Regions from separate parts of the Streptomyces sp. NPDC004134 genome, predicted to be linked through region 1. Evidence: riboswitches for the same ligand, from Rfam matches in the RefSeq annotation. Region 1 holds a riboswitch; each other region holds the start of a gene.
The links. Region 1 has a riboswitch for cyclic di-AMP ahead of ACFYVJ_RS07575 (transglycosylase family protein). Riboswitches for the same ligand answer to the same signal wherever they lie in the genome.
Positions count from the first base shown of each region.

Region 2: it holds a riboswitch for cyclic di-AMP, as region 1 does, so the genes downstream of both, ACFYVJ_RS23620 (transglycosylase SLT domain-containing protein) here and ACFYVJ_RS07575 (transglycosylase family protein) in region 1, are expected to answer to the same signal.
Region 3: it holds a riboswitch for cyclic di-AMP, as region 1 does, so the genes downstream of both, ACFYVJ_RS05215 (LysM peptidoglycan-binding domain-containing protein) here and ACFYVJ_RS07575 (transglycosylase family protein) in region 1, are expected to answer to the same signal.

Region 1 covers NZ_JBIAMS010000004.1:85,150-95,005, forward strand. The annotation lists gene ACFYVJ_RS07555 (exopolyphosphatase) at 1-466, opposite strand, end outside; gene ACFYVJ_RS07560 (DUF501 domain-containing protein) at 463-999, opposite strand; gene ACFYVJ_RS07565 (septum formation initiator family protein) at 1,168-1,635, opposite strand; gene eno (phosphopyruvate hydratase) at 1,746-3,029, opposite strand; gene ACFYVJ_RS07575 (transglycosylase family protein) at 3,406-4,101, opposite strand; cyclic di-AMP (ydaO/yuaA leader) riboswitch at 4,178-4,389, opposite strand; gene ACFYVJ_RS07580 (transglycosylase family protein) at 4,551-5,606, opposite strand; gene ACFYVJ_RS07585 (cytochrome P450) at 5,705-6,946, opposite strand; gene ACFYVJ_RS07590 (nucleoside triphosphate pyrophosphohydrolase) at 6,948-8,162, opposite strand; gene ACFYVJ_RS07595 (SurA N-terminal domain-containing protein) at 8,243-8,896, opposite strand; gene ACFYVJ_RS07600 (acyltransferase) at 9,068-9,856, shown strand, end outside.
Region 2 covers NZ_JBIAMS010000020.1:7,068-16,923, reverse strand. The annotation lists gene ACFYVJ_RS23640 (RNA ligase family protein) at 1-581, opposite strand, end outside; gene ACFYVJ_RS23635 (hypothetical protein) at 776-1,309, shown strand; gene ACFYVJ_RS23630 (hypothetical protein) at 1,368-2,120, opposite strand; gene ACFYVJ_RS23625 (glycosyl hydrolase) at 2,456-3,934, shown strand; gene ACFYVJ_RS23620 (transglycosylase SLT domain-containing protein) at 4,055-4,816, opposite strand; cyclic di-AMP (ydaO/yuaA leader) riboswitch at 4,818-5,009, opposite strand; gene ACFYVJ_RS23615 (L-serine ammonia-lyase) at 5,489-6,871, opposite strand; gene glyA (serine hydroxymethyltransferase) at 7,107-8,375, opposite strand; gene gcvH (glycine cleavage system protein GcvH) at 8,431-8,805, opposite strand; gene gcvT (glycine cleavage system aminomethyltransferase GcvT) at 8,907-9,856, opposite strand, start outside.
Region 3 covers NZ_JBIAMS010000002.1:462,687-472,542, forward strand. The annotation lists gene ACFYVJ_RS05200 (helix-turn-helix domain-containing protein) at 1-393, shown strand, start outside; gene ACFYVJ_RS05205 (DUF397 domain-containing protein) at 394-642, shown strand; gene ACFYVJ_RS05210 (hypothetical protein) at 975-1,619, shown strand; cyclic di-AMP (ydaO/yuaA leader) riboswitch at 1,723-1,897, shown strand; gene ACFYVJ_RS05215 (LysM peptidoglycan-binding domain-containing protein) at 1,904-2,803, shown strand; gene ACFYVJ_RS05220 (FadR/GntR family transcriptional regulator) at 2,887-3,693, opposite strand; gene ACFYVJ_RS05225 (SDR family NAD(P)-dependent oxidoreductase) at 3,759-4,550, opposite strand; gene ACFYVJ_RS05230 (beta-galactosidase) at 4,652-6,646, shown strand; gene ACFYVJ_RS05235 (ABC transporter substrate-binding protein) at 6,671-7,993, shown strand; gene ACFYVJ_RS05240 (carbohydrate ABC transporter permease) at 7,990-8,940, shown strand; gene ACFYVJ_RS05245 (carbohydrate ABC transporter permease) at 8,937-9,856, shown strand, end outside.

The sequences.
Region 1 (9,856 bases):
CCGCCGCCACCTCGTCCGTGCCGGAGACGAACTCCGTCGAGCCGCCGCCGATGTCGACCACCAGGTACGGCCCCGGCACCCGTCCCGACAGCTCCTTCGTCGCGCCCGTGAAGGCCAGCGCGGCCTCCTCGTCGCCGGTGATGACCTCCGGGCGGACGCCGAGGATCTCCTCCACGCCCCGGGCGAAGTCCGCCCGGTTCTCCGCGTCGCGTGAGGCGGAGGTGGCGACGAAGCGGGTACGGACCGCGCCCAGCCGCTCGATGATCTCCGCGTACCTGCGGCAGGCCGCGAAGGTCCGCTCCAGCGCCTCGGGCGCCAGCCGGCCCGTACGGTCCACGCCCTGGCCCAGCCGGACGATCTCCATCCGGCGGTCCAGGTCCTTCACTTCGCCGGACCGCGTGTCGACGTCCGCGACCAGCAGGCGGATCGAATTCGTACCGCAGTCCACGGCAGCCACTCGGGTCATGCCCCATCCTCCCCGGATTCCTCGGGCGTCACGCACGGGCCCTTGGCCCACCACTCCGGCAGCATCGCCAGCGCCTCGTCCCCCAGCGGGTTCACCCCGGGCCCGGCCGCCAGCGCGTGCGCGACCAGCACGTGCAGGCACTTCACCCGGTCCGGCATCCCGCCCGCGCTCGGGAATCCTGCCAGCTCGGCGATCGCGTCGCGGCGGGTGAGGTAGTCCTCGTGGGCCGCGCGGTACGCCGCCGCCAGCTCCGGGTCCGACGCCAGCCTGGCCGTCATCTCCTTCATCACGCCGTCCGCCTCCAGCGTACCGATCGCGGAGTTCGCGCGCGGGCACGTCAGGTAGTACAGCGTCGGGAACGGCGTGCCGTCGGGCAGCTTCGGCGACGTCTCCACGACGTCCGGGTTGCCGCACGGGCAGCGGTGCGCCACGGCGCGCAGGCCGCGCGGGGCGCGGCCCAACTGCGCGGCCACGGCGGCGGCGTCGGCCGCGGTGGCGGGGGTGTGCTCGGTGGGCGGCGGGGGCTTGTCCATCTCTCCTCGTTCAGCCGGGCGGTCGGCTTCCGGCGGCAGGCGGCGGGCGTCAGGCGTCATGCGTTCCGGCGGCGGGCGTTGCGGAGGCGGGCGTTGCGGAGGCGGGCGGCGGGCGTTCCGGCGGCAGGTGTCCCGCGCGGCGGGCGGCGTTCGCGTACGTGACGCGCCTCAGCGCCGGCCGTCCGCGGCGTCCAGGCCGTCCCACAGGTTCTCGTACCACGGCCTGTCCACCGCCTCGCCCTCCTCGCCGGAGCCGGCGGAGCCGGTGCCGTCGCGCATCAGGTAGCCGGTCTCGCCGGGCAGGACGTAGTGCAGGTGCTCGCGGGCCTGCCGGCGCACGTACTCCGGGTCGTGCCAGCGGGACTTCTCGTCCCGCAGCTCCTCCACCCGCTGCTCGGCCTGCGCCTTCTCCCGCTCCAGCTCGGCGACCTCGGCGCGCTGGGCGATGTACTGGCGCAGCGGGTACGCGAGCGCCACCACCAGCGAGCAGACGACGAGGGCGAGCACCGCGGCCCGCCCTGTCAGCCGGCTGCGCCGCGGCGGGCGCGCGCGGTAGACGCGCTCCGAGACCCGGCTGACGGCCTGCTCGCCGAGCAGCTTGAGCCGGGTGGTGGTGGAGAAGCGCTCCCTGGCCATGTGCGTCGCGTCCTCCCCGGGCGGCAAGCGGTGGTCGGCCCCGGTCGCACCTTACGCGGTGCGGCCGGGGCCGGTGGCGTCCGACGCCGATGTCGTACGGGTCGGTCCGTTCAGCCGTTCTTGTAGCGCGGGAAGGCGCTGCGGCCCGCGTACTCGGCGGCGTCGTCGAGGATCTCCTCGATGCGCAGGAGCTGGTTGTACTTGGCGACCCGCTCGGAGCGGGCGGGGGCGCCGGTCTTGATCTGGCCGCAGTTCGTGGCGACGGCCAGGTCGGCGATGGTGACGTCCTCGGTCTCGCCGGAGCGGTGGGACATCATGCACTTGAAGCCGTTGCGCTGGGCCAGCTCGACGGCGTCGAGGGTCTCGGTGAGCGAGCCGATCTGGTTGACCTTCACCAGCAGCGCGTTGGCGGAGCCCTCGTCGATGCCGCGCTGCAGCCGCTCGGGGTTGGTGACGAAGAGGTCGTCGCCGACGATCTGCACCTTGTCGCCGAGGCGCTCGGTCAGCACGTGCCAGCCGGCCCAGTCGTCCTCGAACAGCGGGTCCTCGATGGACACCAGCGGGTAGTCCGCGACGAGCTGCTCGTAGTACTCCGTCATCTCGGCGGCGGACCGGCCCTTGCCCTCGAAGACGTACACGCCGTCCTTGTAGAACTCGGAGGCGGCCACGTCGAGCGCGAGGGCGACGTCCTGGCCCGCGGTGTAGCCGGCCTTCTGGATCGCCTCGATGATGAGGTCCAGCGCGTCCCGGTTGGAGTCGAGGTTCGGCGCGAAGCCGCCCTCGTCGCCGAGGCCGGTGGACAGGCCGCGCTCCTTGAGGACGGCCTTGAGCTGGTGGTAGATCTCCGCGCCGCAGCGTACGGCCTCGGAGAACGACTCTGCGCCGATCGGCGCGATCATGAACTCCTGGATGTCCACGTTGGAGTCCGCGTGGCTGCCGCCGTTGAGGATGTTCATCATCGGCACGGGCAGCACGTGCGCGTTGGGGCCGCCGAGGTAGCGGAAGAGCGGCAGGTCGGACGCCTCGGAGGCGGCGTGCGCGACGGCGAGCGAGACGCCGAGGATGGCGTTGGCGCCGAGGGAGGACTTGTCGGGGGTGGCGTCGAGGTCGAACATCGCCTGGTCGATGAGGCGCTGCTCGGTGGCGTCGTAGCCGACGAGCTCGGGGCCGATCTGCTCGATGACGGCGAGCACCGCCTTCTCGACGCCCTTCCCGCCGTAGCGGGCCTTGTCCCCGTCGCGCAGCTCCAGGGCCTCGAAGGCGCCGGTGGAGGCGCCGGACGGAACGGCAGCACGGCCGGTGCTGCCGTCGTCGAGGCCGACCTCGACCTCGACCGTGGGGTTGCCGCGGGAGTCGAGAATCTCTCGGGCTACGACGACGTCGATGGACGGCACGGTGTCTCCTTCGGAGGGATTCGCTACGGGTTCCGCCCTGAGCCTAGCCGCCCCGGGTGACGGCCCCGGCGCGCACCCGGCCGCATTCCGCGGTACGAGACGGTTCGGGCCGGGAGCGGGGACGGGCCACGGGAAGCGGCGCGGGACGGGAGCCACGGCGGCGGGAGCCGCGGGAGCGGGAGCCACGGGGGCGGGTGGCGTACGGCGTGGTCGTCCCGGCCCGCGCACCGGACGGGCCGGGACGGCCGCGCCGTACCGCGGGCGGCGTGCCCGGCGGCAGGCGGCGCCGGGCGGCACCGGGGGCGGCAGGCGGCGGTGCACCGGGCGCGGGCGGGCCGGCCGGTTCGTGGTCCGGTGCGGCCCGCCCGCGCGGGACTCAGTTCACCTTCAGCTTCTGGCCCGGCCGGATCAGGTCCGGGTTCGCGCCGACGACCGGCTTGTTGTCCTCGTACAACTGCTGCCAGCTCTCCGCACCGTGCCGCCGGGCGATGTCGTCGAGGGTGTCGCCCTCGCGGACCTCGTAGTAGAAGCCGCGGAAGACCGTGCGGGACTCCGGCTGCGTCTGCTCGGCGGCACCGCGGGCCTCGGTGCCCTGCGGAGCCTCCTGCGGGGCCTCCTGCGGCGCCTGCTCCTGCGTCTGCGGGGCCGGCTGCGGCAGGGTCCGCGGTGGGGTCTCCGGTTGCTCCTGCCGCTGCTGCGGGGCCTCCTGCTGCGCCGGTGGGACGATCTGCCCGGCGGCCGGACCGCCCGCGGCCAGGCCCGCGCGTGGGCCGCAGTTGGGCCACGCCCCCGGGCCCTGCATGGACAGCAGCCGCTCCGCGACGGCGATCTGCTGCTGCTTCGACGCCAGGTCGGCGCGCGGGGCGAAGCTCCGGCCGCCGGCGGCTTCCCAGCTCGACTGGGAGAACTGGACGCCGCCGAAATAGCCGTTCCCCGTATTCGTCGCCCAATTTCCTCCGGACTCGCAGGCGGCTACCCGTTCCCACGTATCGATGGGCGCCGCGAACGCGTGCTGGGCGCCGAGCACCGGCAGGCCGATCGCGGTTCCGGTGGCGCCCACGAGGACGGCCATGCGGGAATGTGTGCCAAGGCGTGCCTGTGCGGCGGGGCGGCGGTGCTTACCCGTTCCGGCAGGAAGAAGCATGATGCTCTTTTCTCACCGACGCCTGCGAGGTGAGCTGTCGGGTGCGGGCTGTGAGTGCCCGGCCGTACGTCATACGTGCGGCTTGACCCCAAGCCGCCCGGTCCGCCTTCTCGTTGGACCTGAGCGGCGCTTACCGTGGGTCCCCCGCTCCTGTCAGCGGTGCTTCATGCACAGGTGGCCCGGGTGAACGCCGACAGGATTCGGCGTGAGGCGATCACCGGGGCTCGCGGTGGCGAGCAATGTGACGGTAAGCACATAGGCGTGTGCGATTCAAAGACCTCGGAAAATGCCACGCCAGGTTTTACGTCCGTCAGGTAGCCCGGTCAGCCGATTACGTCAAATATGACTAATCCGCGCCGACTTCACCCGCCGACTGTTCAGTTCCCGCTCAATTCGAGTTCCTGACCAGGCTTGATGGTGTCGGGGTCCTTACCGAGGGAGTTCTTGTTCCCGTCGTACAACTCGGACCATCCGCCCGACAGGGAATGCTCTCTGGCAATTTCCGAGAGGGTGTCACCCGGTCGGACGGTATAACTGCCGTCGCCCGCCGCGGCGTCGCGTCCCGAGGCGTCGCCCTTGCGGTCACCGCCGCGCTTGTCCGCGTCGCCGGGGATCTCGGCGACCCACTCGCGGCCCGGCTCCGGCAGCTCGGCCTCGTCGGGCGACTGGGAGGCGCCGGGGGTCTCGACGGCCTCGCGCGGGGCCTCGGGGGCGCCGGGCGAGGACGGGGCTTCGGACGGTGTCGGGGTCGCGGAGGCGTCCGGGGCGCGGTGCCGGCCGGAGCCCTCGGCGGAGGTGTCGTCGTCCCGGCCGGTCCGCTCGCCGGGGCCGCCGTCGCGCTCGCCCGGGTCCTGGCTGCCGCGGTGCTTGCCGGCGCCCCCGCCGGACTTCCGGTCCTCGTCGCCGCCGCCCTTGCGGTCGCGCTTGTCCCCGCGGTCCGTACGCCCGTCCTCGTCCTGGCCCTGGGAGTCGTCACCCGGGCCCGGGGCGAGGGTGGGCGGCGCGGTGGGCAGCAGCGGCAGCTCGGCGCCCGGGTCGACCTCCGGCACCTCGTCGTCGCCGTGCAGCCCGGCGTCCTGGGCGCACTCCGGCCACGCCTTGTCGGCGCCCATGCCGGCGAGGATGCGCTCGGCGACCGTGATCTGCTGCGCGCGGCTGGCGAAGTCGGGCTGCGAGGCGAACTCCTCGCCGCCGTACTCCTGCCACATGTCCATCGTCAACTGCAGGCCGCCGTAGTACCCGTTGCCCTCGTCGGCGCTCCACAGCCCGCCGCTCTCGCACTCGGCGACCCGGTCCCACGTGCCGGCGTCGGCGGCGCTCGCGCCGCTCGCGCCCAGCAGCGGCAGGGCGAGACCCGCCCCGGTCGCACCGGCCGCGACGACGAACGCGGGGGCCTGGCGGGGACGTCGGTGGCGTCCGTTACCCGAGCGCATGCGAGTGCCTTTCGTTCCCTGTGTGTTCGAGCCAGTGGCCGAACTTAATACCGAACTACCTCCGATCACAAGTTGATCGCCTGATAGTCACGCGCAGATCACAGAGAGGGTCCGAAGCGCACCGGCAGCGTCCGCAGGCCCCGCATGATGAGCCCGCCGCGCCACCGCAATTCGGACGTCTCGCCGGCCAGCCGCAGGTCGGGAAGGCGGCGCAGCAAGGTGCCCAGGGCGGTCTGCGCCTCCAGCCGGGCGAGGGGGGCGCCGAGGCAGTAGTGGATGCCGTGGCCGTAGCCCACGTGCTGATTGTCACGCCGGGACAGGTCCAGGGTGTCGGGGTCCGCGAAGCGCGCGGGGTCGCGGTCGGCGGCGGCCAGCACGACGAGCACGGGGTCGCCCGCGGCGACGCGCTGCCCGCAGAGTTCCAGCGGCTCGGTCGCGAACCGCCAGGTCGCCAGCTCCACCGGGCCGTCGTAGCGCAGCAGTTCCTCCACCGCGGAGGGCAGCAGCGCGGGATCCGCGGCCAGCCGAGCGCGCTCGGCGGGGTGGGTGAGGAGCGTGTACGTGCCGTTTCCGATCAGGTTGACGGTGGTCTCGAAGCCGGCGAACAGCAGGATGAACGCCATGGCGGCGGCCTCGTTCTCCGTCAGCTTCTCGCCCTCGTCCGAGGCGCGGATGAGGCCGGAGATCAGGTCGTCGTCCGCGGCGTCGCCGCCGCCGAGCGCCGCGCGCTTGCGGTGGATCAGCTCGGCGAGGTAGGCGCGCATCTTCTTCACCGCGCGCGCGACGCCGCCGCGCGGGCCCTTGCCGTGGTGGATCATCACGGCGGCCCAGTCGCGGAAGTCGTCCTGGTCCTCCGCGGGGACGCCGAGGAGGTCGCAGATGGCGTAGATCGGCAGCGGGAAGGCGAACTCGTGGATGAGGTCGGCCTCGCCGCGGTCCGCGAAGCCGTCGATGAGGCGGTCGGTCAGCTCCTGCACGCGGGGCGCGAAGGCGGCGACGCGGCGGGGCGTGAACGCCTTGGAGACCAGCCGGCGCAGCCGGGTGTGGTCGGGCGGGTCGATGTTGAGCAGGTGGGTCATGAGGCCGGCGCTGCGCTCGCCGGGGATGCCGGTCTTGTCGCTGTGGTGGTGCGCGGGGTTCTTGGACAGCCGGGGGTCGGCGAGTGCCTGGCGGGCGTCGGCGTAGCGGGTGACGAGCCAGGCGTCGACACCGCTGGGCACGGTGGTGCGGTGGACGGGCGCGTGGGTACGCAGCCAGGCGTACGCCGGATAGGGGTCGGTGGCGAACTCCCAACTGAAGAGCGCGGGCTCGGGCCCGTCGCCCGCGGGCGGGCCGGCCACGTCAGCGCGCGCCGGAGGAACCGGCGGACGGCCCGTCGGAGGCGCCGGAGTCCTCCGGAGCCCGGCCGTTCGTGCCGGGCGGAGCTTCGGCAGTGGTCGGCCCCGCGGCGTCGTACGTGCCGGTGCCGCCGCCGTCCGTGGCCGGCTTCGCCGTGCCCGCCTGCTCCGCCGCGAGGATCGCCTCGCGGTACGTGCGCGCCGCGGCCCGCAGCGCCGTCTCCGGCTCCACGCCCTGCGCCTCGGCCCGCAGCGCCAGCGCGAGCAGTTCGGCGCCGAACCCGGCCACCGGATCGCCCGCCGGCGCGGCGGTGCCGCTGCCGTCCCGTACGGCGGCCCCGTCCTTGCGGACGCCGTTCCCCTCGGCCTGCGGAGCGCCGTTGCCGAGCCCGGCCCGTGCCCCGCCGGGCGCCTGCACCGCCAGCCCCGCCGTGCGGGCACGGCCCGCCAGCTTCGCCACCAGCGACAGCGCCGGCTGCGCCAGGGGCACGCCCTCCGTGACCGACGTACGCCGCTTCTCTATGGCCTTCTCGCGCAGCCAGTGCGCCTTCACGTCCGCCGGGGTCTCGGCCACCGCGTCGCCGAAGACGTGCGGATGGCGGCGGACCAGCTTCTCCACGAGCGTGCCCGCCACGTCGTCGATGGAGAAGGGCTCCTCGGAGTCCTCCTCCGCGATCCTGGCGTGGAAGACGACCTGGAGCAGCACGTCCCCCAGCTCCTCGCGGACCGCCTGCAGGTCGCCGGACTCGATCTCCTCGACCAGCTCGTAGACCTCTTCCAGGCTGTGCGCCGCCAGGCCCGCGCTCGTCTGCCCGCTGCTCCAGGGGCATTCGCGCCGGATCCGGTCCATGACCTCGACCACGTCGATCAGCCGGGCGCCCGGCACGTCGTACGAACCGGGCAGCAGCTCCAGCGACGGCATCTCCACCCGCCCCGAGCCCGCCAGCCGCGCGAGGCCGTCCGTCAGCCCGGGCTCGCCGTCCGCCGCGGCGACCACGACGACGGTGGCGCCCCCGGCGCAGGCGTCGACCAGCTCGCGGGCATCGGGCACGGCGGTCTCCACCTCGACGCCCGCCTCCCGCAGATACGGCACCTGCGGATGCGCGGCGTCGGCGCAGAGCACGCGGTCGGCGCCGCGCAGCGCCTCCCACGCGGGCCAGGACAGCAGCCCGGGAGCGATGCGGTGGGTGGTGGTCAGCAGGACGATTCGGCCGGTCACGTCCCCGACCGTAACCGACGCCGCCGACAGCCCGGCACCGGCGGCCGTGGAACGACGGATCTACGCCCCGCGGCGCGCGCTCACTGCTGGGGGAGAGCGCCGTCCTCGGCGGTGGCGCTGACCTGCTTGATCCACGGGGTGTCGGCCTTCCCCAGGCGCACCTGCTCGTTGTCCCACGTGCCGAACCGCGGGCTGACGTCGATGCCCAGGTCCTTCGACGCCTCGACCAGCACCCCGCCGAGCCGCGCCTGGCCCTCCTGCGTCTGCGGGTTGATGCCCAGCTTCTCCACCAGCCCCTGCACCATGAGCTGCTGCTTGTAGTGCGTGTCCAGGCCCTCCGGCGGGATGCTGAACTGCTGGACGTACATGGCCTCGAGCTGCTTCTCGCCGCCGACGGACCGCGCCTCGGCCTGGCGCGTGCGCTGCACCTCGCCGCGGGGGACGGTCACGCCGTGGCTCTCCGCGGCCTGCTCGATGACCCGGCCCTGGAGCATCGTGTTCAGCGTGTCCACGCTGAGGTCGCCGCTCTGGTCGATCATCTCGTCGGCCTGGGGGCTGTCGTTCTGCGCGTCGCGCACCTCGGCGACCCGGTTCTGCACCTGCGAGACCGTGATGCGCTCGTCGTCGCCGAGCACGGCCGCGGCTCCCGCGCGCGGTTCGCCGCTGCACGAGCTGAGCAGCGGCACGGCCGCGATGAACGCGGCGGCGGTTACGGCGAGCGCTGTCCTGCGCATGGCGGCCTCCTGGGCGGCTTTCCTGCGGCGGCGTGCCACTTCGTGATACGGATCACGATCTTATGCAACGGGTGGCCGGCGCCACCACTGCCAAGGCATGACTTGTCTGTTCGGCCGTTCTGTTCGGCCGTCATTCATGTTCCGTACACCGCGGCACAAGAAGGTTCGGCAGTGACCGTATCCGACGTGCCGACGCAGCCGGCAGCCGCCTCCACTTCCCCGCCGAAGCGCACCGCCGCACCGGAACCCGCCGCGGCCCCGGATCCCGCCGCGCCAGAGGCTGCCCCCTCGCCCGCACGGCGGCCAGGACACCGCTACGACGTGGACCTCATCCGGCTGCTCTGCGCCTGCGGCGTCATCCTGGGCCACACCGGCTCGGAGTTCATCGACGCCGTGGGCCGCCAGGAGGCGAACGGTGCGGCCGTGTACTGGGCGGGCATGATCGCCGACGCGATCAGCCGGTTCGCCGTCCCCATGTACTTCGCGATCGCCGGCTGGGCCGTCCTCGTCGGCGCGCCCCCGCGCGACGGGTGGCGGCTCGCGCAGCGCATGGTGCGCATCGTCGTCCCCATGGCCGTGTGGACGGTCATCTATCTGCTGTGGGGCAGGCTCCAGGACACGAACGAGGACCCCCTGCGGGACCTGGCGGTGGACGCCGCGTTCGGGACCGTACGCCCCGCCTACCACCTCTGGTACCTGTACGCGTACGTCCCCGTCGTCCTCCTTCTCGGCTTCGTCGTCCTGCTGCGCGCGGGACGGCGCCCCTGGTGGCTCGGCGCGGTGCTCCTCTGCTTCGCCCTCGGCCCCGGCCTGCTGGCCGACGCGGGCCGGATGGCGGACTCGGGCACGCCCTCGTTCGGCTGGGGCTTCGGCGTCTACTCGCTCGTGTACGCGGCCGGAGGCGCCCTGCTGTTCTCGCTGCGCCCGCGGAGCGGACGCGGCATCCGCGCGCTGTGGCTG
Region 2 (9,856 bases), on a different contig from region 1:
ATCCAGTGCGTGCCGGTCTGCACGTGCCCCCGGCGCACCCACTTGGCGATCCGCTCCCCGAACTCCGCGCGCCCGAAGCCCTCGACGGCCCGTACGACGTACCCCTCCTGGCGCGCGGTGTCCGGCCGCAGCGCGCGCAGCGCCCGCTCGTCGAACACTCCGCGCCACAGCACCGGCGGCACGGGCACGCCCAGTCGCCGCAAGAACCGGACCGTACGGTCCCAGCCGAGGCAGCGGTCGCCGTCCCAGACCGAGAAGCCGTAGAACCAGCTCTCCAGGTCCTCGTACGCGAGGGAGTGCCGCGCGAAGACGTTCTCCCCGCACACCCGCCAACCCGGCGGTATCTCCCCGCCGATCCGCCCCTGCAGCCCCTTCACCCATGCCCGCGACGGATGGTGCGCCGAGTCCGGGGACCGGGCGTGCAGCCCGTCGGCGTAGAGGGTGGTGTTCTCCCCGTCGAGCTTCTCGGTGACCACGACCTCGCGCCCCCGCAGCCCGCCCAGGTCACCGGTTCGTACGTCGTCCGGGGCCGCCCCCGGGGACCACGGCAGATGCGGCGTACGGGGATAGTGCACACGCATGATCCGGCTCCGTGACGCGGTCGGGTCCGGCCACTCTAGAAGCGCCCGGCGGCCCGGCTCCAGCGAATAACCCCGGCGGTGACGGCCGCCGGTGGGGTGAATTCCCCGCCCGTACGTCGTGCGCCTGACGGGGCCGCCGCGCGCGGGAGCCGACACTGCGGCACCCTCGTGCCTCGGAGAAACGGACCGCGCGTATGGACAGGTCAACGGCGTTGCAGCTCGCGGCCGATGAACTGGTGGAGCGCGAGCTTCGTACCAGCCCGATCGAGATCATCGACTACGTCCCGAGCGATCCCGCCCAGGGCCTGCTGACCCCGCCCGGGTCGATCATGGTGTTCCTGGACCGGGCGGGCGCACCCGTCCTCGACCGGATCCGGGAGGCCGTCCTGGACGGCGGCGGTGCGGACGTCCGGCTCGCGCAGGAGCTCAAGGAGCTGTTCCGCGCCCGCGAGAAGGTGAGTTACTTCCGCGCCTACCGGCTGCTCCGCGAAGCGGAGAGCTTCGCCACCATCCGCTACGGCGGCCGCACCCTCGCCACCCACGCCTTCCCCGCCCCCGAAGCCGGCCTGTCGGCGATCGAGAACCCCTACAACGGCGGCCGGCCGGCACCGGCCGAACTGGCCCTGGTCGAGCACCTGATCCCGGGCACCCGGGGCGGTCTGGCCGCCGTCGCGGTCCGCCACATGCCCCCGCTCACCGAGGCCGAGCGCGCCGCGGTGCTCCGCTGAGCCGCGGCAGCCCGCCGCGCGGCGGCGGGCCGGGGCGCCCGCCGCCGCGCCGGCGCGGTCAGCCGGAGGTGACGTCGAAGGCGTTCGTGGTGAAGTCCAGCCCGCCGGCCGCCGAGGTGATCTCGTAGCCGAACTGGACGTCGCCGACGGTCACGTCGCCCCACCAGCCCTGGTCGCTCAGCCAGCGGAGCACGGCCAGGAGGTCCACCCGGCCGGCGGTCGAGTCGCCGTGCCGGAGGAAGGAGAAGACCTCGTTGCTGCCGTTGCTCCCGCTGTAGACGTCCCAGGTGTGGCCGCCGAGCGCGACGGTGGTCCGGAACTGGCCGAGCGGTCCCACCGGCCCGGTCCAGTTCATCCAGAGCATGACCTCGTAGTCGTAGGCGGTGTCCCACACGTCGTACGTGGTGTTGTACGCGCCGCTGCTCGGCACGGTGACGTCGTACGTACTGCTGAGGCGGTCGATCCGGCTCACCGGCTCGTTCACGATCCACTTGGCGTTGGGGTACGACTTGATGCCACCGGTGTTCGGGTGGTCCGCGTGGACCGTCCAGTCGTGGGCCGACTCCGCGGAGATGCACTGGCTGCCCGCGCCGGAGCCCCAGATGTTGTTGTAGAGGATGTAGCCGTCGGGCGACTGCCAGTTCCCCCACTGGTCGCAGGACTGCCAGGTCTGCGCCACCGCGGCCTGCGCGGGCACCGCCAGATGCCCGAGGAGTGCGAGCGCCGCCAGCAGCGGGGCGGCGATCAGGGTACGAACGGCTCTGCTCCGGCGCCGGGGTCGTCCGGTGGGGGTGCGCTTGCTGCGGCTCATCGCGCCACTCTCCTTGCCTCGTGTCGTGGGGGGCACGGGAGGGGTGCGCTCTCCCGCGCGTACGAGGACGGTGGCCGCAGAGCCGTCGAACGGTTGCCGTCGAATCGGCACGGGTCCGGATCCGGCGGCCCGGCCCGCCGAACCGGCCCCCGGCGAAGGTCTCACGGACATCGCCCGCGTCACCGCGCCGGTGTCCGTCCCGGGCCGGCGGCGACGGACGCCCGCCGCCCGCCGCATTGACGTGGCCATTACACGGAAGCATGATGGGAGCGCTCCCATCGACCGTGGAACGCACCCCCCGCCCGTATCCCCCACACCCCGGCAGGAGATCCCCGGTGATCCACCTACTCCGCCGCACGCCCGCACTGGCGCTCCTCGTCCTGACCGCGCTCCTCGCGGCCCTCCTCTCCGCCGGTACGGCCCCCGAGGCCGCGGCCGGCCAGAACGGCGCCCGTGCCCAACCCGTCGTCTACGAGGCCGAGGACGGCCGGCTGAACGGCACCGTCGTCGAGTCCTCCGCGCCCGGCCACTCCGGCACCGGCTACGTCACCGGCTTCGACGCGGCCGAGGACTCCGTCACCGTCACCGTCCCCGACGGCCCGGCCGGGCTCCACGACCTCACCATCCACTACCGTGCCCCGTACGGTCAGAAGGTGGCATCGCTGCAGCTCAACGGCGAGGGCGCGGGCGACGTCACGCTCGCCGCCACCGACACCTTCAGCACCGTGGCCGCCGGCAAGGTGCTGCTCGGGGAGGGCGCCGACACGATCACGATCGTGAACAACTGGGGCTGGTACGAGATCGATGCCATCAGCCTCAGCCCGAGCGAGCCCCGCCCGCCGCACCAGGTCTCGGGCGTCCCCGTCGACCCGCAGGCCACCCCGGAGGCCCGGGCGCTGCTCAGCTACCTCACCGCGGGCTACGGCGAACACATCCTCAGCGGCCAGCAGGACGCGGCCTCCGTCCGCTGGGTGGAGGAGAACGTCGGCCGCGCGCCGGCCGTGGCCGGCCACGACATGATGGATTACTCCCCCAGCCGCGTCGAGCGCGGCACCACCTCCACCGAGGTCGAGAACGCCCTCGCCTGGGACGAACGCGGCGGCATCACCACGTTCGTCTGGCACTGGAACGCCCCCGCCGGCCTCATCGACGAACCCGGCAAGGAGTGGTGGCGCGGCTTCTACACCGACGCGACGACCTTCGACGTGGCCGCGGCGCTCGCCGACCCGCAGTCCGCGGAGTACGCACTGCTGCTGCGCGACATCGACGCCATCGCGGCAGAGCTGAAGCGGCTGCAGGACGCGGGCGTCCCGGTGCTGTGGCGCCCGCTGCACGAGGCCGAGGGCGGCTGGTTCTGGTGGGGCGCCAAGGGCCCCGGGCCGGCCAAGGAGCTGTGGCGGCTGATGTACGAGCGCATGACCGGCCACCACGGGCTGCACAACCTCATCTGGGTGTGGAACTCCGTCGACCCGGCCTGGTATCCCGGCGACGACGTCGTCGACGTCATCAGCGCCGACACCTACCCCCCGATCGGCGACCACGGACCGGCCAGCGGTACGTACGACAAGCTGGTCGACCTCGTCGGCGACGAGAAGCTCGTCGCCATGACCGAGACGGGCTCCATCCCCGACCCGGACCTGCTGCGGACCTACGAGGCGGACTGGAGCTGGTTCACGACCTGGAGCGGCGAGTTCATCGACGACGGCGAGCACAACCCGCTGCCGTTCCTCAGGAAGGTCTACGAGGACGACTACGTCATCACGCTCGACGAACTGGGCGACTGGCGCTCCCACCCTCCGGCCCGGACCCGCTGAACCGGGGCCGGCGCACGGGGCATTCCCCGGCCCGTCGGGTCTGCCGCCCGCCCTCGTTCGGCGGGACGGGCCGCAGGCCCGTGGAGAGCGCCGGTGGGGACACCGGCGCTCTCCGGTCCGTCAGTACGGCCCGTAGACGTTGTCGATCGACCCGTACCGGTCGGCCGCGTAGTTGCACGCGGCGGTGATGTTGGCCACCGGGTCGTAGCTGTCCGTCGAGGTACCGGGGACGTGGTACGCCTCGAAGGTGGGAGCGATGACCTGGAGCAGGCCCTTGGAGGGCGTGCCGTTCACGGCGTTGATGTCCCAGTTGTTGATGGCCTGCGGGTCGCCCCCGGACTCCCGCATGATGTTGCGGTGAATACCGTCGTAAGTACCGGGGATGCCGTGCTCGGCCATGATGTCGAGGGACTCCCGGATCCAGCCGTCGAGGTTGTCCGGGTAGCTCGTGACGGTCGCGCTGGCGGTCTTCATGCCCGGCTCGGATTCGGCCTTGTCGGCCTTGTCGGCCTTGTCGGCCTTGGCGCCGAGCACGAGTTCAAGGCCCGGGAGGATGAAGTGCGGGTTGCCGCCGACGGCCTCGCGGTTGTCTTCGTACAGCTTCTTCCAGCCGCCGCGCACGGATTCCCGGTCGGCGATCTTCGCCAGGGAGTCTCCGGCGACCACGGCGTACGTGGCCGCTGCCGCGCCGGCGGTCGCCGCGGCGGGGGCCTCGGCGCGTACACCGGTCTGGGGGGCGGCCGCGGGGACGGAGCCGGCCGCGGAGGCCGAGGACGCGCCGATCAGCGGGGCGGCGATCGCGACGCCGCTGACGCCGGCGAAAGTGAGGCCGCGGCTGATCAGGCGCAGCTTGGGACGGCGATGCTTACCTTTTGCAGGCATGGGTGTTTCTCCTCAGCGCCTGCGAGGTGAGCTGTCGGGTTCGGGCTGGAGATGCCCGGCCGCACCGCGGTGCGACTTCACCCCAAGCCGGTCCTGAATACGGACCGGCAACTTACCTATGGGTCCCCCGCTCCTGCCGTGTGTGATTAGGGAACGGTTTCCGGATGGCGGCAGGATTCGGCGTCCACCCGGCTGGCGGAGACTTAAGCATGTCTTTCCGGTCCGGACAAGCTGCGGAACTCGTCCGGCCAATACGGGACCGGCTCCCGGGCCGGGTGAGTGCCGCCGCGGAAAGCGGAGCGGGCCGCAACTCGCTTTCGGGATAAGGAAACTGTGAATTCCCCCCGCGGGCGCTCGCGGCCGAACGTGATTCGCGTCACCGGACACATGAGGTCCGATCGGGCAGGAGCACGGGGCGATCGGGGGCGAATCCTTCAAATGGGGCGTATCGTCCGGCAGGGAATATCCGACAAGTCCGTTTGTTCCGGGCTGTCTGGTGCCGCGTCCGTACGGCGGGAATTCACGAATCCGTAGCGGGGGAAACCGCTCGCCAGCGGAGACGGCGAGGCGTCAACTGGCCAAAGGGAAACGACTTCTTCGGAGTCACCGCCGGATTGCGGACGGGGGGTGCTCAGTTGGCGAGTGCGGCGTGCGGATTTCTCGCCAACTCCCTCAGCACTCCACCACGTTGACCGCGAGGCCGCCGCGGGCGGTTTCCTTGTACTTGACCTTCATGTCCGCGCCCGTCTCCTTCATGGTCTTGATGGCCTTGTCGAGGGAGACGAAGTGCTGGCCGTCGCCGCGCAGTGCCATGCGGGCCGCGGTGATGGCCTTGACCGCCGCCATGCCGTTGCGCTCGATGCACGGGATCTGGACCAGGCCGCCGATCGGGTCGCAGGTGAGGCCCAGGTTGTGCTCGATGCCGATCTCCGCGGCGTTCTCCACCTGTTCCGGGGTGCCGCCGAGGATCTCGGCGAGGCCGCCTGCGGCCATGGAGCAGGCCGAGCCCACCTCGCCCTGGCAGCCGACCTCCGCGCCGGAGATGGAGGCGTTCTCCTTGAAGAGCATGCCGATCGCGCCCGCCGCCAGGAGGAAGCGGACCGCGGTGTCGTCGTCCGCGCCGGGGACGAAGTCCGCCGCGTAGTGGAGGACCGCGGGGATGATGCCCGCCGCGCCGTTGGTGGGGGCGGTGACGACGCGGCCGCCGGCGGCGTTCTCCTCGTTGACCGCCATCGCGTACAGGGTGACCCACTCCATCGCGTGCGCCGCGGGGTCGCCCGCCGCGCGGAGCTGGCGGGCCTCGCCGGCCGCGCGGCGGCGGACCTTGAGGCCGCCGGGGAGGATGCCCTCGCGGCTGGTGCCGCGGGCGACGCACTCGCGCATGACCCGCCAGATCTCCAGCAGCCCGCCGCGGATCTCCGCCTCCGTGCGCCAGGCGCGCTCGTTCTCCAGCATCAGCGAGGAGAGCGACAGGCCCGTCTCGCGGGTGCGGCGCAGCATCTCGTCCGCGGTACGGAACGGGTGCTTCAGTACGGTGTCGTCGAGCTTGATCCGGTCCTCGCCGACCGCCTCCTCGTCGACGACGAAGCCGCCGCCCACCGAGTAGTACGTCTTCTCCAGCAGCGTCCCGCCGTCCGCGTCGTACGCGGCCAGCGTCATGCCGTTCGCGTGGTACGGCAGCGAGCGGCGCCGGTGCAGCACGAGGTCGGCGGCGACGTCGAAGGGGATCTCGTGGTCGCGCCCTATCTCGGCGCCCAGCAGGTGCAGCCGCCCGGTGCTGCGGATGCGCTCCACCTCGCCCTCGGCCCACTCGATGTCGACGGTGCGCGGCGAGTGGCCCTCCAGGCCGAGGAGCACTGCCTTGGGGGTGCCGTGGCCGTGGCCGGTGGCGCCCAGGGAGCCGAAGAGTTCGGCGCGTACGGCGGCGGTGTGGGCCAGCAGGCCCTCGTTCTTCAGCCGGCGCGCGAACATCCGGGATGCCCGCATCGGGCCCACCGTGTGCGAGCTCGACGGGCCGATGCCGATCGAGAAGAGGTCGAAGACGGAGATGGCCACTCGGGACTCCCTTGTCCTTGCGTGGGGCGTGCGCGTGCGTGGTGCGGTGACGGGTTGCGCGTACGGCCCCGGGGCCCGGGGGGGCCCCCCCCCGGGGGGGGGGGGGGCCCGGGGGGGGGGGGGGGGCCCCCGGGGGGCGGGGGGGGGGCCGGGGGCCGGGGGGGGGGGGGGGGGCGGGGGGGGGGGCCGGGGGGGCCGGGGGGGGGGGGCGCCCCCCCCCCCCGGGCCGTACGGGCTACAGGCCGGGGTACAGCGGGTGCTTCTGCGCCAGGGCGGTGACCCGGGCGGCGAGGGTGGCCGTCTTCGCCTCGTCGAAGCCCGGCTTGAGGGCTTCGGCGATGACGTCGGCGACCTCCTCGAAGTCCGCGGCGGTGAAGCCGCGGGTGGCCAGCGCGGGCGAGCCGATACGCAGGCCGGAGGTGACCATGGGCGGGCGGGGGTCGTCCGGGACCGCGTTGCGGTTGACGGTGATGCCGATCTCGTGGAGCCGGTCCTCGGCCTGCTGGCCGTCCAGCTCGGACGCGCGCAGGTCGACCAGGACCAGGTGGACGTCCGTACCGCCGGAGAGCACGGAGACGCCGGCCGCGCGGGCGTCGTCCCGCAGCAGCCGCTCGGCCAGGATCCGGGCGCCGTCCAGCGTGCGCTGCTGCCGCTCCCGGAACTCCCCGGACGCGGCGATCTTGAACGACACCGCCTTGGCCGCGATCACGTGCTCCAGCGGGCCGCCCTGCTGGCCGGGGAAGACGGCCGAGTTGATCTTCTTGGCGAGGGCCTGGCGGGAGAGGATGACCCCGCCGCGCGGGCCGCCGAGGGTCTTGTGCGTCGTGGTGGTGACGATGTCCGCGTACGGCACGGGGTTGGGGTGCAGGCCCGCGGCGACGAGACCGGCGAAGTGCGCCATGTCGACCATCAGCAGCGCGTCGACCTCGTCGGCGATCCGTCGGAAGCCGGCGAAGTCGAGCTGCCGGGGGTACGCCGACCAGCCCGCGATGATCAGCTTCGGCCGCCGCTCCTTGGCCAGCCGCTCGACCTCGGCCATGTCGACCTGGCCGGTCTCGGCGTCGACGTGGTAGGCGGCGACGTCGTACAGCTTGCCGGAGAAGTTGATCTTCATGCCGTGGGTCAGGTGCCCGCCGTGGGCCAGGTCCAGGCCCAGGATCGTGTCGCCGGGCTTGAGCACCGCGAACATCGCCGCCGCGTTCGCCGACGCGCCCGAGTGCGGCTGGACGTTCGCCGCCTCGGCGCCGAAGAGCGCCTTGACCCGCTCGCGGGCCAGCTCCTCGGCGACGTCGACGTACTCGCAGCCGCCGTAGTAGCGGCGTCCTGGGTAGCCCTCGGCGTACTTGTTGGTGAGGACCGAGCCCTGTGCCTCCAGCACGGCGACCGGGGCGAAGTTCTCCGAGGCGATCATTTCGAGGGTGGACTGCTGGCGCTTGAGTTCGGCGTCCACGGCGGCGGCGACCTCGGGGTCGACCTCGTGGAGCGAGCCGTTCAGAAGGGACATGGGACCTTCCGGGGAAAGAGAGGGACGCGGGCGGGCGGGGCTGCGGCGGCGGAGCTCAGCCCGCGGTGAACGCGGTGTACTCGGCGGCGGACATCAGGTCGGCGGCCTCGGCCGAGACCCGCACCCGGAACAGCCAGCCGTCCTCGAACGGACCGGAGTTCACCAGCGCGGGGTCGTCCACGACGTCCTGGTTGTTCGCGATGACCTCCCCGGTCACCGGCGCGTAGAGGTCGGAGACGGACTTCGTCGACTCCAGCTCGCCGCAGGGCTCGCCCGCGGTGACCGCGGCGCCCACGTCCGGCAACTGGACGAAGACGACGTCGCCGAGCGCGTTCGCGGCGTGGGCGGTGATGCCCACGGTGGCCACGCCGTCGTCGGTCGCGACCCACTCGTGTTCCTTGCTGTAGCGCAGGTGCTCAGGGTTGTTCATAAGGCGATTCTCCAGGATCGGGACGTGAGTGGCGTAAAGGGGCGCTGGTGGCGCGGTCGAGCGGCCGCCGCGGACAAGGGCCGGGCGTGGTGCGGAGCCGGTCAGTCGCGCTTGTAGAAGGGCAGGGCGACGACCTCGTACGGCTCGTGGCTGCCGCGGATGTCGACGCCCACGCCGGTGGCCGCCGAGGGCCCCGGTGCCGCGTGCGCGGCGTCCACGTACGCCATGGCGATCGGCTTGCCCAGGGTGGGGGAGGGGGCGCCGGAGGTGACCTCGCCGATGCGCCGGCCGCCGGCCACCACCCCGTACCCCGCGCGCGGCACCCGCCGGCCCTCGGCGACCAGGCCGACCAGCACCCGCGGCGGCTCGGCCGCGGCCCGCTCGGCGGCCCGTTCGAGCGCCTCGCGCCCGACGAAGCCGCCGGGCTTGTCGAGCTTGACGACCCGGCCGAGCCCGGCGTCGAAGGGCGTGAGCGCGGTGGTCAGCTCGTGCCCGTACAGCGGCATGCCGGCCTCCAGGCGCAGGGTGTCGCGGCAGGAGAGCCCGCACGGCACCAGGCCGTCGTCCGCGCCCGCCGCGGTCAGCGCCGCCCAGACGGCGGCCGCGTCCGCGGGGCGGACGAACAGCTCGAAGCCGTCCTCGCCGGTGTAGCCGGTACGGGCGATGAGCGCCTCCGCGCCGGCGACGGTGCCCGGCAGGCCCGCGTAGTACTTCAGGCCGGCCAGGTCCGCGTCCGTGACCCGGCCGAGGACGGCCGGCGACTTGGGGCCCTGCACGGCGATCAGGGCGTACGCCTCCCGGTCGTCGCGCACCTCGGCGCCCGGGAAGCCGGCGGCCCGCCCGGCGAGGGCGTCCAGGACCACCTGGGCGTTGGCGGCGTTCGCGACGATCATGTACTCCTCGTCGGCGAGCCGGTAGACGATCAGGTCGTCGAGGATGCCGCCGTCCTCGCGGCAGATCATCGTGTAACGGGCGCGGCCGGGGCGCACCGCGGACAGCCGGCCCACCAGGGCGTAGTCCAGCAGGGCCGCGGCCTGCGGGCCGGTGACGG
Region 3 (9,856 bases), on a different contig from region 1:
GAGCGCCAGGACCTCCTCACCCGCGAGGAAGCGCCCCGGTTCTGGGCCATCGTGGACGAAACGGTCCTGCGCCGCCCGGTGGGCGACGGCTCGGTGATGCGCGCGCAGGTCGACCGGCTCCTCGACATCGCGTCCCTGCCCAACGTCACGCTCCAGATGGCGGAGTTCCGCACCGGCCACCATCCGGGCACGTACAGCCCCTTCGTCCTCTTCCGGTTCGCCATGCCCGAGCTGCCGGACATGATCTACACCGAGTACCTCACCGGCGCCGTCTACCTCGACGGCCGGCACGAGGTGGCCACACACCTCGCCGCCCTGGACCACATGGCGGCCCAGGCGGCGACGGCAAAACGCACGAAGGAAATCCTCCGGGACTTCCGCAAGGAGCTGTGAATGGAACGCATTTACAACGGCATGCCGGCGGCGGACCTCGGCACCGAGGGCTGGCACAAGCCGTGGAGCGGCGGCAACGGCGGCAACTGCGTCGAGGCCATGAAGCTGCGGGACGGCCGGATAGCGGTACGGCACTCGGCGCACCCCGAGGGTCCCGCCCTCATCTACACCCCCGGCGAGATGGACGCGTTCATCGAGGGTGCCAAGGCCGGCGAAGCCGACTTCCTGCTGTCACGGAGCCCGGTGTGACCGCGCCAGGCACGGCGCCTCCGCACCGGCTGCCGCGCCGCCCGGTCCACTCGCCGTCCGGACCGGACGGCGAGCCCATCCCGGCGAACGGGGGTGTGGCCCACCCGCACTGACGTGGGCCACCGGCCGGGAGCACAGAGAGGGAGGGGACACCCCGGGGGGGTCCCCTCCCTCGGCGTTTGCCGAAGCACGGGCGCGCAACGGCGCCCGGGGGCACGGCAGATGAAATTCCAGAAATCATGAACCGCGCGTGTCCGCACCGCTGCCTTCCGCGAGGTATCGGCGTACGGTATGCCCCCGATGGCCGTCGTCAGCCCCGGGGAGGCCCCGCGATGAGCGCATCTCCACCCCCGTCCGCGGGCGCGGCCCCGCCGGCCGTCCGTGTCGGGGTGCTGCTCCCCCGGCTGCCGGAGGAGCCCGCGGACTGGCTGGCGGAGTGCGCGGCGTACGACTCCGCCGGCGCCGACGCACTGTGGCTGGACGGCGGTCCCGACCCGGCCCACGACGTACTGGCGCTCGCCGCCGCCCTGGCCGCCGCCACCGGCCGGGCGAGGCTGGTGGTCGCGCTGCCCGACAGCGTGCCGCAGGCCGCGCTGCTGGCCCGGGCGCTGGCCACCGTGGTGCTGCTCAGCGGCGGCCGGCTCGCGCTCGCCGCCGACTCCCGGCGGTGCGCCGAACTCGGCGCCGTGGCACCGACGGTGCCCGCCTTCCGCCGGCTCGCGCCCGCGGGCCCGGGCTATGAGGAGCCGGGCGCCGGGCGCTGGACTCCGGCGGCCGCGCCCGCGGGACCCGACGCCTGGCGGACCGCGCTCGCCGGCGCCGCGGAGCGCGGGGTGCACGGTCTCGTCGTACCGGCTGGGCAGCGTTTGCTGGAGGCGCTGCGCCTCGGCGTGAGTGCCGAACGTCACACGCGCCCCAACCGCCCCACGCGTGCGCGCGTCACCACGGAGCGTCAGACTACGCGCCGATCCTCGTGATCCGCTTGTGATCTGCCGTTCGATCTCCTAGTGTCCGAGTCGTTCGCACACGCGAGCACCGAGCTCCGGTACGCCGAGTCCTGCCCGTCGGAGCCCGGAACCGTCGTCCCCACAGCCGTTCGGGCAGGAGCGGGGGAACCACTTCTCCGTCGGCAGGAGCACGGTGGCAGGACCGCACCGCACTCCCCGACTCGGGGTGAAGCCGCACAGCACGACGCGGCCGGGCAACTCCAGCCCGAACCCGACAGCTCACCTCGCAGGCGTCGGAGAAAGAGCGAGCCACCATGGCCGGAACCGGCACCCGGCGCGCGCCCAAGTCGCGCTCCACCCGCCGCTACGCCGCTGCCGCGGGGGTGGGCATAGCCCTGCCCGTCGCCGGCGGCATCGCGGCGACCGCCGCGCACGCCTATACGGTCGAGAAGGGCGACACCCTCTCGGAGATCGCCGAGGACAACGGATTCGGGGCCGACTGGCAGCGGCTGTACGAGGCCAACAAGGCAGCCGTCGGCGACAACCCCCACCTGATCCTGCCGGGCCAGGAACTGGACCTGGGGGACGAGAAGGCCGAGAGCAAGCCCGCCGAGGCCGACCAGACCGCCGCCAAGACCGAGCAGAAGCAGCAGCGTTACGTCGAGCACACCGTCGGCGCCGGCGAGACGCTGGCCAAGATAGCCGCGAAGTACGACGTGCCCGGCGGCTGGCAGCGGGTGTACGTCGACAACGAGAAGGCGATCGGCGACAACCCGGCCGCGCTGAAGGTGGGCACCGAGCTGCGCGTCGACACCAAGGGCGGCAAGGTCGACAAGTCGATCGACCCGAACGGCTCGTCGGCGTCGAAGAGTTCCGGCGGCTCCGGCGGCGCGACCGAGGCGTCGCAGGCGAGCGTCCCGACCACCGAGTCCGGCATCCAGGCGGCGGCCCGGGAGATCGTGCCCGCCGACCAGTTCACCTGCTTCAGCAGCATCGTGGAGCGCGAGAGCGGCTGGGACCACACCGCGACGAACCCCAGCTCCGGCGCGTACGGCCTGATGCAGGCGCTGCCGGGCGACAAGATGGCCTCGGCCGGCGCCGACTGGCGCACCAACCCGGTCACGCAGATCAAGTGGGGCCTGGACTACATGAACGACCGCTACGGCAGCCCGTGCGGCGCCTGGGACTTCTGGCAGGCGAACAACTGGTACTGATTCCGGGGGCTCCGGCCCGCGGAAGTCTCCTTCGCCCCGTCGTGCGGATCCGTCCGCGCGGCGGGGCGCGTTCGTCGTACGGGCTACGCCCCGGCCGCCCGTTCCGCCCCGGCAGCCCGCCCGGCCGAGGACCCGCCGGCGGCCCCGGCGCCGGATCCGCCGGCGGACAACTCCGCCAGGTCCCGGGCCGCCTGGGCGAGGAGCCGGTGCATCGCCGCCTCCGCGGCGTCCGGGTCCTGCGCCCGGATCGCGGCGAGCACGGCGCGGTGGCCCGGCACGGGGTCCCGCGGGTGGTGTCCCGGGCCGTGCACCAGGCGGTCGCGGGCGGCAAGACCGCTGGCGAGGACCTGATCCATGCGCTCCAGCAGCTCGTTGTGCGAGGCGGCCAGCAGGGCGCGGTGGAACGCGAGGTCCGCGGCGACCGCCTCGGCCGCGCCGTCCCGCGCCCCGGCCATCGCCGTGAGCGCCGTCTCCAGCGCCGCCAGGTCCGCGTCCGTGCGCCGCACCGCGGCCAGCCGGACCGCCGCGGGCTCGACGATGCCGCGCACCTCGTCCAGGTCGCGCAGCAGCGGGGAGGCGGCCCGCGCGGCGGCGCCCTCGCCCTGCTGCCGGCCCGCGGTCTCGAAGCGCCAGCGCAGCACGTCGGCGTCGAGGAGGTGCCAGTCGGCGCGCGGCCGGACGAACGTGCCGCGCTTCTGCCGGGCGTCGACCATGCCCTTGGCCGCCAGCACCTTCAGCGACTCGCGCAGCGCGGTGAGGCTGACGCCCAACTCGGCCTGGAGGGCGGCGAGGTCGAGGGTGGCGCCCTCGGCGATCTCACCGCCGAGCACCCGGTGCGCGAGGGTCTCCACGGTCTGCCCGTGCACCCCGCGGCGCGCGTAACCCGCCATGGCCGCTCGCTCCTCCCTCGCGTCCCCGCTCCCGTGCCCTCCGCCGCCCCGCGGCGCCCCCGCGCTCAGGCCGACGACTTTACGACGCTCCAGCCGCCGTCCACGACCAGGCTCGCACCGGTGACGTAGGACGCCTCGGACGAGGCGAGGAAGGCGACGGCGGCGGCCACCTCCTCCGGCGCGCCCAGCCGCCCCGCGGCGGTCTGCGCGGCGCTGGCCCTGCGGTCCTCCTCGGGGACCCGGTCCCAGAGCCGGGTGAGCACCGGTCCCGGCAGCACGGTGTTCACCCGTACCGACGGGCCGTACTCGACGGCCAGTTGCCCGGCCAGTGACAGCAGCCCGCCCTTGGCGGCGGCGTAGGCGGGGTGGCCCGGGATGCCGTGCCTGGCGTGCACGGACGAGACCAGCACCGCGGCGCCGGGGGCGCCCTGCTGCGCGCGCAGCCCGGGCAGGCAGGCGCGGAAGCCGAGGAAGGCGGCCGTCAGCCCGACGTCGACCTGGCGCCGCCAGGAGGCGGGCGACGTCTCGTGCGCGGGGGCGACGTCGACGGCGACGGCGTTGGAGACGAGGACGCCGACGGGCCCGAAGTCCCCGGCCGCGGCCACGATCCGGGCCCAGCCGTCCTCGCCGGCCACGTCCGCGACGACGGCCGCCGACGTGCCGCCAGCGGCGCGGATCTCCGCGGCCGTGGCCTCCGCCCGGTCGCCGTCGATGTCGGCGACGACGACGGCGGCGCCCTCGGCGGCGAGCCGGCGGGCGGTGGCCGCGCCGATGCCGGCGGCGGCCCCGGTGACGACGGCGGTGCGGCCGTCGAAGCGGGCGGTGTGCGGGAGTTGCGTGGCTCCGGCTGCTGTCACGAGGTCACGCTCCGGGTGTTGACGGATCCGCCGCGGCACTTCTACGTTGCCCGCAAGGTTAATTCGTAATTTAAGAATTGAGCAAGAGGGGCGGAGGCAGTGTGGCGCGCATCCACTTCGGCGGCGACTACAACCCCGAGCACTGGCCGGAGGAGGTCAGGGCCGAGGACATCCGGCTGATGGAGGAGGCCGGGGTCTCCATGGTCACGGCCGGGATCTTCTCGTGGGCGCTGGTCGAACCGCGGCCCGGCGCGTACGACTTCGACTGGTTCGGCCGGGTGCTGGACGACCTGCACGGCGCCGGCATCCGCGTCTGCCTGGCGACGATGACCGCCTCCCCGCCACCGTGGCTGACCGAGCGGCACCCCGAGGTGCTGCCGCAGGACGCCGACGGCATCCGCAGGTGGCCCGGCTCGCGTCAGCACTTCTGCCCCTCCAGCCCGGTCTACCGCGAGCACGCCGTACGCCTGGTCACCGAGCTGGCGACCCGCTACGGCACCCACCCCGCCCTGGAGAGCTGGCACATCGGCAACGAGTACGGCTGCTCCAACCCCCGCTGCTACTGCGACGTCTCCGCCGCCGACTTCCGCCGCTGGCTGCGCGAGCGCTACGGCGACGTCGAGGCGCTGAACACCGCCTGGGCCACCACCTTCTGGTCCCAGCGCTACGGCACCTTCGAGGAGGTGTTCCCGCCGCGCACCACCCCCACCCACCCCAACCCGGCCCAGGTGCTGGACTACGCCCGCTTCTGCGACGACGCGCTGCTGCAGTGCTACCTCGCCGAGAAGGAGGCGCTGAACGGGATCACCCCCGACGTGCCCGTCACCACCAACCACATGCCGCTGCACAAGCCCGTCGACCCGTACGCCTGGGCGGCGCACGAGGACGTCCAGGCACTGGACTTCTACCAGGACCCGTACGACCCCGAGACGCACCTCGGCGCGGCCCTCGCCTTCGACGTGACCCGCTCGGCGGGCGGCGGGCGCCCCTGGATGCTGATGGAGCAGGCGCCCAGCGCCGTCAACTGGCGGGCGCGCAACAGCCCCAAGCCCCCCGGCGCGATGCGGCTGTGGAGCTGGCAGGCGGTCGCGCAGGGCGCGGACGCGGTGCTGTACTTCCAGTGGCGGGCGACCCCCGGCGGCGCCGAGAAGTTCCACTCGGCGATGGTGCCGCACGCCGGCACCGACACCCGGATCTTCCGCGAGGTGCGCGCGCTGGGCCGGGAGCTGGCCGCCGTCCCGCAGCTCGCGGGCGGGCGCTCGTGCCCGGAGGTGGCGCTGCTCGCGGACTGGCACAGTTGGTGGGCGCTGGAGCAGGGCTCGCACCCGTCCGCCGACCTGGACTACGCCGAGACACTGCGCCGCCACTACCGGCCGTTCTTCGACGCGGGCGTGGAGTGCGACGTCGTGCCGCCGGACCGCGACCTGTCCGCGTACCGGCTCGTGGTCGTGCCCAACCTGTACCTGATGAGCGCGGAGACGGGCGCCCGGCTGACGGAGTTCGTACGCGCCGGGGGCCACCTGCTCGTCTCGTACTTCACCGGCATCTCCGACGACTGCGACCGCGTGTACCCCGGCGGTTATCCGGCGCCGCTGCGCGAGGTGCTGGGGCTGCGCGTCGAGGAGTTCTGGCCGCTGGCCGAGGGGCAGCACCTGCCGCTGACCGGGACGCTGACCGGCACCGGCGACCTGTGGTCCGAGGCCATCGACCTCGAAGGCGCGGAGGCCGTCGCGGCGTTCGGCGCGGGCGAGCTGGCCGGGCGGCCGGCGCTCACCAGGCACGCGTACGGGGACGGAGCCGCCTGGTACGCGGGCACCCGGCTGCCGGCGGCGGAGATGCGCACCCTGGTGGACCGGGTACGCGCCGGGGCGGGGGTGGAACCGGTGCTGCCGGGGCTGCCGGCGGGGATCCAGGCCACCGTGCGCGAGGGCGCGGAGGGGCGCTTCCTCTTCCTGCTCAACCACGGTGCCGGCACCGCGACCGTCACCCTGCCCGAGCCCATGCCCGTGGTCGCAGGCGACGGCGCCGGCCCCGCGGCGGGCCCGGTCGCCTCGGTCGACCTCCCCGCCCGCGGAGTCGTCGTCCTGCAGACCTGAGGAGTGCACTGACAAGGAGGTCGGATGCCCACCCGAAGGAAGATCCTGGCGTGGGGCGCGGCGGCCGCCGCCGCGCCCGCACTGGCCGGCTGCGGCGAGCAGGTCGGCGCGGCCCGTACGACCACGGCGGCCGGGCGCAGGCCGGGGCAGAAGGTCACGCTGACCTTCTGGACCTGGGTGCCCCTGCAGAAGGCCGTGGCGCTGTGGAACGAGCAGCACCCGGACGTCCGGGTCGACGTGCAGACGGTGCCTGCCAACACCTCCGGCGGCTACCAGAAGATGCACTCCTCCCTCACCGCGGGCGACCCGCCCGACCTGGCGCAGGTGGAGTACTACGCGCTGCCCGAGTTCATGCTCGTGAACGGCCTCACGGACCTGAGCGAGTACGGCGCCGACGAGCTGAAGGGCGCCTACGTCGACTGGCAGTGGCAGCAGGGGGTGTTCGCCGGGAAGACCTACGCGATCCCCCAGGCGTCGGGACCGATGGGGCTGTTCTACCGCCGGGACCTCTTCGACAAGTGGGACATCGAGGTCCCGGCCACCTGGGACGAGTACCGGGCCGCCGCGGTGAAGATCAAGAAGCGCGGCTCCCTCATCTCCGCCTTCCCGCCCGCCAACGCCCAGTGGTTCGCCGCCTTCCCCTGGCAGCGCGGCGCCCACTGGGTGACCACCGAAGGCGACACCTGGGTGGTCGACCTCGCGGGCCCGGAGTCGCTCCAGGTCGCCGACTTCTGGGACGGGATGCTCTCCGACGGGCTCGTCGCGCCCGTCCAGGACGCGCAGTCCGCGTTCTACAAGGGACTGCAGACGGGAGAACTCGCGACCTGGCCGGGCGCGCAGTGGTACGACGCCCTGATCCGCGGCAACGCGCCGCGCACCGAGGGCCGGTGGCGGGTCGCGGAACTGCCGCAGTGGGAGCGCGGCGGCCACGCCTCCTCCAACTGGGGCGGCTCGGCCACCGCGATCCTCCAGGGCAGCCGGCACCCGGTGGAGGCACTGGAGTTCGCGCACTGGCTCAACACCGACCCGGCGGCCATCGACCTGCTGATCGCCGCCGGCTACGGCTGGCCCGCGGCGAAGATCGAGCTGGCGGACTCCGCGCTCGGCAAGCCCGATCCGTTCTTCGGCGGCCAGCGCTACAACGAGGTCTTCCAGCTCGCCGACGGCAACGTCGACACCTCCTGGCGCTTCGCGCCGACGACGACCCAGTCGTACGCGCATGTCCAGGACGCCTTCGGCCGCGTCCTGGCCGGCCAGGGCTCGCTCGCGGACGCCCTCGAAGACGCCGAGGGCATGTTCGTGGACGACCTGAAGGCCAAGGGGCTCAAGGCGAGGAGCGCGCGATGAGCACGTCCCCGCAACCGGGCCCGGCGCGGTCCGGCACGGCCGCCCGCAGCCGGCGCCGCGGCCGCCCCGACCGCAAGGCGTGGGCGTTCCTCGGCCCGTTCCTCGCGCTGTACCTGTTCGCGATCGTGGTGCCGGTCCTCTACGCCGTCTACCAGAGCATGCTGAAGGTCGAGCGCAGCGGCCCCATGGGCCTGGGCGAGCCGTCCGTCGGCTTCGCCGGCTTCGAGAACTACTCCCTGGCCCTGCACCAGGAGACGTTCGTCGAGGGCTTCGGCCGGGTGCTGCTCTTCGGCATCGTGCAGGTGCCGGTGATGCTGGTCCTAGCCCTGGTGCTCGCGCTGCTGCTGGACCAGGTCTCCCACCGCTGGGCGGGACTGCTGCGGGCCACGTACTTCCTGCCCTACGGCATCCCCGGCGTGATCGCCACCATCCTGTGGGGCTTCCTGTACGTGCCCGGGGTCGGCCCGGTCACCTCCGTGCTCGGCGACCTCGGCTTCCAGCCCGACTTCCTCGGCTACGACAACGTGCTGTGGTCGATCGCCAACATCGTGGTCTGGCAGTTCGCCGGCTACAACATGCTGATCATCATCGCCCAGCTCAAGGCCGTGCCGCAGGAGCTGTACGAGGCGGCCAGGATCGACGGCGCCGGGCCGTGGCAGACGGCGCTGCGCATCAAGATCCCGCTGGTGCGGCCGGCCCTCGTGCTGACCACCGTGTTCTCCATCATCGGCACGATGCAGCTCTTCGCGGAACCGCTGGTGCTGAAGAAGGTCGCCCCGGCCGTCACCACCGACTACACCCCCAACCTCAGCGCGTACTTCGACGCCTTCGCGAACGCCAACCTGTATCTGGCGGCGGCCAAGTCGGTCATCCTCGCCGTCGTCGCCATGGTGCTGTCGTTCGGATTCCTCAGCCTCGTCACCCGCAAGCAAAGGAGCGAGCGGTGAGCGCCACCGGCACCCGGACCACCACGACCGGCACCGCGGCGGCCGGGTCCCCGCCCGCCGCACCCGCACCGCGCCCGCGCCGGGCACCGCGCCCCGGCCGCGTCCTCCTGGTGGCCGTGCTCACGGCGGCCGCGCTGTACTTCCTGCTGCCGGTCTACTGGCTGCTGGTCGCGGCCACCAAGTCGAACGACAGCCTCTACGGCTCGTTCGGCCTGTGGTTCGACGACCCGCGGCTGTGGGACAACCTCAGCCGGGTCTTCAGCTACGACGGGCATGTCTACCTGCGCTGGACGCTGAACTCCCTGCTGTACGCGGGCGTCGGCGCGGTGCTGGCGACGCTGCTGTCCGCCGCGGCCGGCTTCGCGCTCGCCAAGTACCGCTTCGCGGGCCGGGAGGCGGTGTTCAGGTTCGTCCTCGCCGGTGTGCTGCTGCCCTCGACGGCACTGGCGCTGCCGCTCTACCTGATGTTCAGCAAGCTGGAGCTGACCAACACCTACTGGGGCGTCCTGATCCCCAGCGTCGTCAGCCCGTTCGGGGTCTACCTGTGCCGCATCTACGCGGAGGCGGCGGTACCCGACACCCTGCTGGAGGCGGCGCGGGTGGACGGCGCGGGCGAGGGGCGGATCTTCTTCTCGCTGGTGCTGCGGATCATGACCCCGGCGCTGGTGACCGTCTTCCTCTTCCAGTTCGTGCACATCTGGAACAACTACTTCCTGCCGTTGGTGATGCTCTCCGACGACCGGAAGTACCCGATCACGCTCGGGCTGGTCACCTGGCAGCAGGCCGCGGACCGGGTGCCGGAACTCACGCAGTACACCATCGGCGGAGCCTTCGTCTCCGTCGTCCCCCTGGCCGTCGCGATGCTCGTCCTCCAGCGCTTCTGGCAGACCGGGCTGACCGAGGGCAGCGTCAAGGA